2 regions of the Actinoallomurus vinaceus genome follow, and region 1 is predicted to be linked to the other one. Evidence: riboswitches for the same ligand, from Rfam matches in the RefSeq annotation. Region 1 holds a riboswitch; the other holds the start of a gene.
What was found. A riboswitch is a leader RNA that binds a small molecule or an ion and turns the genes downstream of it on or off. The one in region 1 is predicted to bind glycine.
Positions count from the first base shown of each region.

Region 2: it holds a riboswitch for glycine, as region 1 does, so the genes downstream of both, gcvT (glycine cleavage system aminomethyltransferase GcvT) here and gcvP (aminomethyl-transferring glycine dehydrogenase) in region 1, are expected to answer to the same signal.

Region 1 is NZ_BAABHK010000002.1:713,239-716,641, reverse strand. It holds gene ABEA24_RS09105 (ABC transporter permease) at 1-846, shown strand, start outside; gene ABEA24_RS09100 (SCO6745 family protein) at 874-1,743, opposite strand; glycine riboswitch at 1,875-1,971, shown strand; glycine riboswitch at 1,973-2,073, shown strand; gene gcvP (aminomethyl-transferring glycine dehydrogenase) at 2,133-3,403, shown strand, end outside.
Region 2 is NZ_BAABHK010000023.1:118,146-121,548, forward strand. It holds gene ABEA24_RS47900 (alginate lyase family protein) at 1-55, opposite strand, end outside; gene ABEA24_RS47905 (glycoside hydrolase family 6 protein) at 251-1,267, opposite strand; glycine riboswitch at 1,515-1,612, shown strand; gene gcvT (glycine cleavage system aminomethyltransferase GcvT) at 1,780-2,886, shown strand; gene gcvH (glycine cleavage system protein GcvH) at 2,883-3,272, shown strand; gene ABEA24_RS47920 (serine hydroxymethyltransferase) at 3,269-3,403, shown strand, end outside.

The DNA of each region.
Region 1 (3,403 bases):
GGAGACGGCGTGAGCGTCCTGCGGCTGCCGACGCGGCCCGCGTCGGTCACCGGACGGCTCCGGTGGGCGTTCGCCGACGGACGGACGATCGTGCGGCGGAATCTCGGCCACCTGAAGTCGCAGCCGGGAGAGCTGGTCGGCCAGCTGGTGTTCCCGGCGGTCATGGTGGTGATGTTCGGCTACGTGTTCGGCAGCGCCATCCCCGTCCCGGGCGGGGGGAACTACCGCGAGTACCTCATGCCCGGCCTGTTCGGGATGACCGCGTTCACGGGCGTGCTGGCCACCGCGACGGTGGTCTCCCAGGACGCCGGCCGCGGTGTCATGGACCGGTTCCGGTCCATGCCGATGGCACGGTCGGCGGTGCCGTTCGGGCAGACGGGCGCGGACATCATCACCGGCACCCTCGGCATGGTCGTCATGGTCGCCTGCGGTTTCGCCGTCGGCTGGCGCCCGCACGAGGGGCCGGTCCGGACCCTGACCGCCTTCGCCCTCCTGGTCCTGCTGCGTTACGCGATCAGCTGGGCCGGTGTGCTGCTCGGCCTGCTGATCAAGGAGGAGACGCTGGACCAGCTCATCCCGCTGATCTTCCCGATCACCATGGTGTCCAACTCGTTCGTGCCGACCACGGGCATGCCGGCGTGGCTGCGCGCCATCGCCGACTGGAACCCGGTCAGCGCGATCGTCGCGGCGTGCCGGGATCTGTTCGGCAGCCCCGGCGTGGTTGGGAACGCCCACCTCGTGTGGCCGCTTCGCCACCCGGTGGCCGCGACCCTGCTGTGGTCGGCCGTTCTGCTGGTCGTCTTCGTCCCGTCGGCGGTGCACCGGTACCGGACGGTGAACCGCTGACGCCGCCCCGCCCCGGACCGGCCGAGGTCATGACGGCGCCACGTCCTCGGCGCCGTCGCCGGGCCGGGGCATGGCCATCGCGTTCGGGAAGGGCAGGGCGCCGGCCTCGACGATCCGCCGCGCGAGCGGGCGAAGGCGGTCGGCCAGCCGGGCCGCGCCGTCCCGGCCGAGGGCGTCCAGCGGCGGGCGGGCGAGCCGGTCGGTGACGTCCTCGATCGCCCGCCGGTCCGCACGGCCCTCGGCGGTGAGAGCGCCGTCCGCGTCGAGGAGGCCCCGGTCCCGCAGCCGGTCGGCGGCGGCCGTCCACTCCTGTTCGGTCCAGCCCCGGTAGCCGCGCTGCTCGGGCGGGGCGAGGCCGAGTGCGCAGGCGACGACGTTCGCCTCGCAGCCGTCGAGCCCGGCGGCGAGCAGGGTGGCGACGTGCCCGTCCCCGCGGAACTCCCGGAGCGCGGTGACGGCGTGCCACAACGCCAGGTGCGGCTCGGCGGGCCTGGGCAGGGCGGCGTGCGCCGCGAACAGGACGCGGCCCGTGGCCGGCGCCGCCTCCACCGCCCGTCCCGCCAGGTCCGCGGCCTCCGCGACGCCGGCCGAGTCCACCAGGTCGCCGAGCAGGCGGCGCAGGGACCGGCCGGCGACGGCCGTCCGGGCGGCGAGGACGGTCTCGGGTGAGGAGTAGCGCCAGGCGTCCGGGATCGCACGGGCGACCATGCGCGGCGCGAAGTTGTAGAACGCGGCCGTGACGACCTCGGGAGCGGGCGCGCCCAGGGCCGCCGACCGGGAGGCGAAGTAGCCCATCCAGAAGCCCTTGAGGCCCGCGTCGGCGTACGCCGCCTTGGCCTCCGGCGCGAAGTAGACGAACGCGTGACAACACTCGATCAGCCGCCAGGTCTCGTCCATCGGACCTCCTCGTCGCCGCCGGGCCGGCCCATCGTCGCATGGGGGCGACGCGCCGATCTCCCGGGGCGTTGATCTCCGGAGCACCGGGCCCGTGGAGAGGGGCGAGGCCTCCGGTAGGGTGGAACCGCCGTCGACCTCGTACGGGAGAGACCTCGCACAGCGTGGTGCGGGGCGCCGAAGGAGCAACCCTCCCCGGAACCTCTCAGGCAAAAGGACCGTACGAGGAAGGCACCTCTGGAAAGCAGGGCCGGCGATCCAGCCGGGTCTCACCGAAGGTGCAAGCCGCGCCCCCGGCGCGGTGAAGCTCTCAGGTTCACTGACAGAGGGGGAGACCGGCCACCGGCCTGCCCGGTGGTGGCTGCGCATCCATCGCACCAGGAGGCTCCCCAATGACCGAGGTCCCCTTCGCCGATCGGCATATCGGGCCGTCGCGCGGCGACCGCGCCGAGATGGCCAAGGCCACCGGCTTTCCGAGTGTCCAGGCCCTCGTCGACGCCGCCGTGCCCACGGTGATCCGCACCGACCGTCCGCTGGACCTGCCTCCGGCGCTGACCGAGGTGCAGGCGCTGGCGCGCCTCCGTGAGCTGGCCTCGGAGAACCAGGTCCTCACCTCGATGATCGGCCTGGGCTACCACGGCACGGTCACGCCCGGGGTGATCCTCCGGAACGTCCTGGAGAACCCGGGCTGGTACACCGCCTACACGCCGTACCAGCCGGAGATCTCCCAGGGCCGCCTCGAGGCGCTGCTGAACTTCCAGACCGTCGTGAGCGACCTGACGGGGCTGCCGGTCTCGAACGCCTCCCTGCTCGACGAGGGCACTGCGGCGGCCGAGGCGATGACCCTCGCGCACCGGGCTGCAAAGGCCGGGGACACCTTCCTGATCGACGCCGACGCGCTGCCGCAGACGATCGAGGTGATCCGCACACGGGCGCTGCCGCTCGGCATCGAGGTCGTCGTCGCCGACCTGTCCGGAGGGCTGCCCGAGGGCGAGTTCTTCGGCGTCCTGCTGCAGTACCCCGGCGCGAGCGGTGTCGTGCGCGACCTGTCGGCCGTGACGGAGGCCGCGCACGAGCGCGGCGCGCAGGTCGTCGTCTCCGCCGACCTGCTGGCCCTGACGCTGCTCACGCCGCCGGGGGAGTTCGGCGCGGACATCGCGGTCGGGACGTCGCAGCGGTTCGGCGTGCCGTACGGCTTCGGCGGCCCGCACGCCGGCTACATGGCCGTGCGCGAGGGCCTGCAGCGGCAGCTGCCCGGCCGCCTCGTCGGCGTGTCCGTCGACGTGGACGGCGACCCGGCCTACCGCCTGGCGCTGCAGACCCGTGAGCAGCACATCCGCCGCGAGAAGGCCACGAGCAACATCTGCACCGCCCAGGTGCTGCTGGCCGTGATGGCGAGCATGTACGCCGTCTACCACGGCCCGGAGGGACTGCGGGGCATCGCCGAGCGGGTCCACGAGCAGGCCGTGCGCCTCGCGGGCGGCCTCGCCGCGCTGGGCGCCGAGATCGCCCATGAGACGTTCTTCGACACCGTGCTCGCCCGCGTTCCGGGCCGCGCCGAGGAGGTCGTACGGCGGGCGCGCGAGGGCGGGATCAACCTGCGCCTGGTGGACGCCGACCACGTGGGGATCGCCTGCGACGAGACGACGACGGACGAGCACGT
Region 2 (3,403 bases), on a different contig from region 1:
CCAGCGTGATCGCCACGCCGGTCAGGAGCCAGACCCGGGTGCGCGTGCGCGCCATGAGAGTCCTCTCGGAGGGGGTACTTAAGGATCTTGGGGCGCGGGCCATGCAACCGGCGTGGCAGGCCACGGTCAATCGGATCGCGGAAAAAGGGTTAATAAACCTTCCTATCAATACGTTTCGTGATCACGCGCTTCCGGACCGGGGCGGGTCGGCGGAACGCGCTGTTCCGCCGGTCCGCCGAGAGCCGGGTCGTCAGGATCCGTCGATCAGGTGCGTGGCGAGGTCGGGGCTGAACTGACCGGCCGGGATGCCCTGGCCGATCCCGCAGGATCCGTCGGAGTCGCCCGGGACCTTCACCCAAAGCAGCATCTCGGCCCCGCCACCGACCTGGGGCGTGACGCCGAGCTTGCGGCCGGCCGGGTTGCACCACTCCCCGTTCTTCGACCCGTTGCCGTTACGGCTGGTGTCGACGATGAACGGGACCTTGCTCGACAGCGAGGCGTTCACCGCCGTGCCGTAGGACTCCGACTCGTCGGTGGTGTAGTAGTTCGAGACGTTGACCGCGAAGCCCCGGACGTTGTGCACGCCGGCGGACTCCAGCCGCTGGGCCATCACGTCCGGGGCGATCCACTTGGCGTTGCCGGCGTCGAGGTACGCCCAGGTGTTCGGCGCCTTGGCCTTGAACTGCTCGGTGGCGAACTTCAGCAGGTCCAGGCGGAACTGCCGGTCCGTGTCGGCCGGAAGGCAGTCGAGCTGGGCGAGGGCGTCCGGTTCGATGACCACGACGGCGGGCCGTGATCCGATCGCGCCGGCGAACGCCGAGATCCACCCCTCGTACTTGTCCTTGTCCGAACCGCCCTTGGACTCGCCCGAGCAGTCCCGGCCGGGAATGTTGTACGCGACCAGGACGGGCAGCTTGTCGGCGGCGTCCGCGGCCCCGACGTACGCCGAGACCGCCGTTCCGATGTCGCCGCTCCAGTCACCGAACCAGCCCGCCGTCGGCTTGTCGGCGATCGCCGACTTGATCCGGGCGGCGCGCGCGTCACCGGGGTTGTCCCGTACCCATTTGGCGGGATTGGAGTCCGGGTCGACGTAGAAGCCGCTGGTCATGTCGATCGGGCTGCCGGCCGCGGCGGCGGGCGCCGCGGCGCGGGCCGCGACGGTGCCCGCCGCCTGACCGGGCGAACACGCTCCGGTCAGGCCGACGACGGCCGCCGCGCCGAGCGCGACCAAGCCGGTGATCCGCCGAGATGTCCTTGAGTGGGCCATGGAGTTCCTCACGCTCGATGCGATGGTGAAAGCCGTGCCCCCGCCGTCGCGCCCTCCCCCGCCGGCCGCTGGTTGATCAACATAATTCGCGATCTTCAGCGGCTGCCCGAGGTTCCACGGGAATTGAGCCGGAAGTCCCGGTCCGCCGCCGGCCGGCTCCCGGTACGCCACCCGGAGGCCCCCGGTACGCGACCTGCGGTGGCCCCGTTTCCCAGGCGGCCCCACGCTGCTAGCCTGGCCATGCCGTTGATCCCGCGCGGGAGAGCGACCTCGCCGCCAGCGAGGTACGCCGAAGGAGCAACTCCTCCCCGGAACCTCTCAGGCCAAAGGAACCGTGCGGACCAGGCGACCTCTGGAAAGCGGAGCGATGCTCCCGCCGAAGGTGCAAGCCCCCCGATCAGGGGGTGAAGCTCTCAGGCACCGATGACAGAGGGGGAGGGCACCGCGACCGCATTTCGCGCGCCAATGGGAGGATGGGATCCCGGCCGCCCGCGTGATAGGAGCCTGCCCCGATGTCCACGCCGGACGCCAAGAGAACACCGTTGCACGAGGTCCACGCCGAGCTCGGTGCCACGGTCACCGAGTTCGCCGGCTACCTCATGCCGCTGCGCTACGGAAGCGAGACCGCCGAGCACCAGGCCGTCCGCACCAGCGCGGGGCTCTTCGACCTGTCCCACATGGGAGAGATCTTCGTCACCGGCCCGCAGGCCGGGGCGGCCCTCGACCACGCGCTGATCGGGCACCTGTCCGTGCTCGCCGTCGGCCGGGCGCGCTACACGATGATCGTCGATCGGGCCGGGGGCGTCCTCGACGATCTGATCGTCTACCGGCTCGCTCCGGAGACCTTCATGGTGGTCGCGAACGCCGCCAACGCCGCGGTCGTTCGCGCCGAGCTCACCGAGCGGGCGAGCGGGTTCGACAAGGCCACCGTCGACGACCGCTCCAACGCGTACGCGCTCGTCGCCGTGCAGGGCCCGAAGGCCCAGGCCATCCTGGAGAAGCTCACCGACGCCGCGCTCGCCGACCTGAAGTACTACGCGATCCTGCCGGGGAAGGTCGCCGGGATCGACGCGCTGATCGCCCGCACGGGGTACACCGGCGAGGACGGTTTCGAGCTGTTCGTCGCGGCGGGTGACGCCGTGGCCGTCTGGCGCGCCGTCACGGAGGCCGGCGGCGACGACCTGCGGCCCGCCGGGCTGTCCGCGCGCGACACCCTCCGCCTCGAGGCCGGCATGCCGCTGTACGGCAACGAGCTGACCGCCGAGACCACCCCGTACGACGCCGGCCTCGGCCGTACCGTCAAGCTGGACAAGCCCGGTGACTTCGTCGGGCGCGCCGCGCTGTCCGCGCGCGCCGACACCCCGCCTGGGCGCACCCTCGTGGGGCTCGTCGCGCGGGGGCGGCGAGTGCCGCGGCACGGGTACGCCATCGTGACGGCGGACGGCACGCCCTGCGGGGTGGTGACCAGTGGTGCGCCGTCCCCGACACTGGGCAAACCCATCGCCATGGCCTACATCGACGTGGACCACGCCGAGGACACCGACCTCGCCGTGGACATCCGCGGTAACCACGAGCCGGTCGACAAGGTAGCGCTGCCATTCTACAGGAGGACTTCGTGAGCACCACCGTTCCCGAGACGCTTTCCTACACCCAGGAGCACGAGTGGATCACCGAGCCGTCCGACGGTGTGGTGACCGTCGGCATCACGGCGTACGCCGCTGACGCGCTCGGTGACATCGTGTACGTGTCGCTGCCGCAGGAGGGCGCGTCCGTCGAGGCCGGAGAGCCGTGTGGCGAGGCCGAGTCGACCAAGTCGGTGAGCGACATCTATGCGCCCGTCACCGGCGAGGTCGTCGCGGTCAACAGCGCCCTTGAAGAGGACCCGGCCGTGATCAACTCCGACCCGTACGGCGAGGGATGGCTGTTCCGGGTGCGCACCGGTGACGACCTGGGCGGCCTGCTCGACGCGCAGGCCTACTCGAAGCTCATCGAGGAGGCGTCATGAGCCTTTCCAACCTGCCTCTGTCGGAACTCGATCCGGAGGTCGCGTCCGCGATCGAGGACGAGCTGCGCCGCCAGCAGTCCACGCTGGAGATGATCGCCTCGGAGAACTTCGCTCCGATCGGCGTCCTCGAG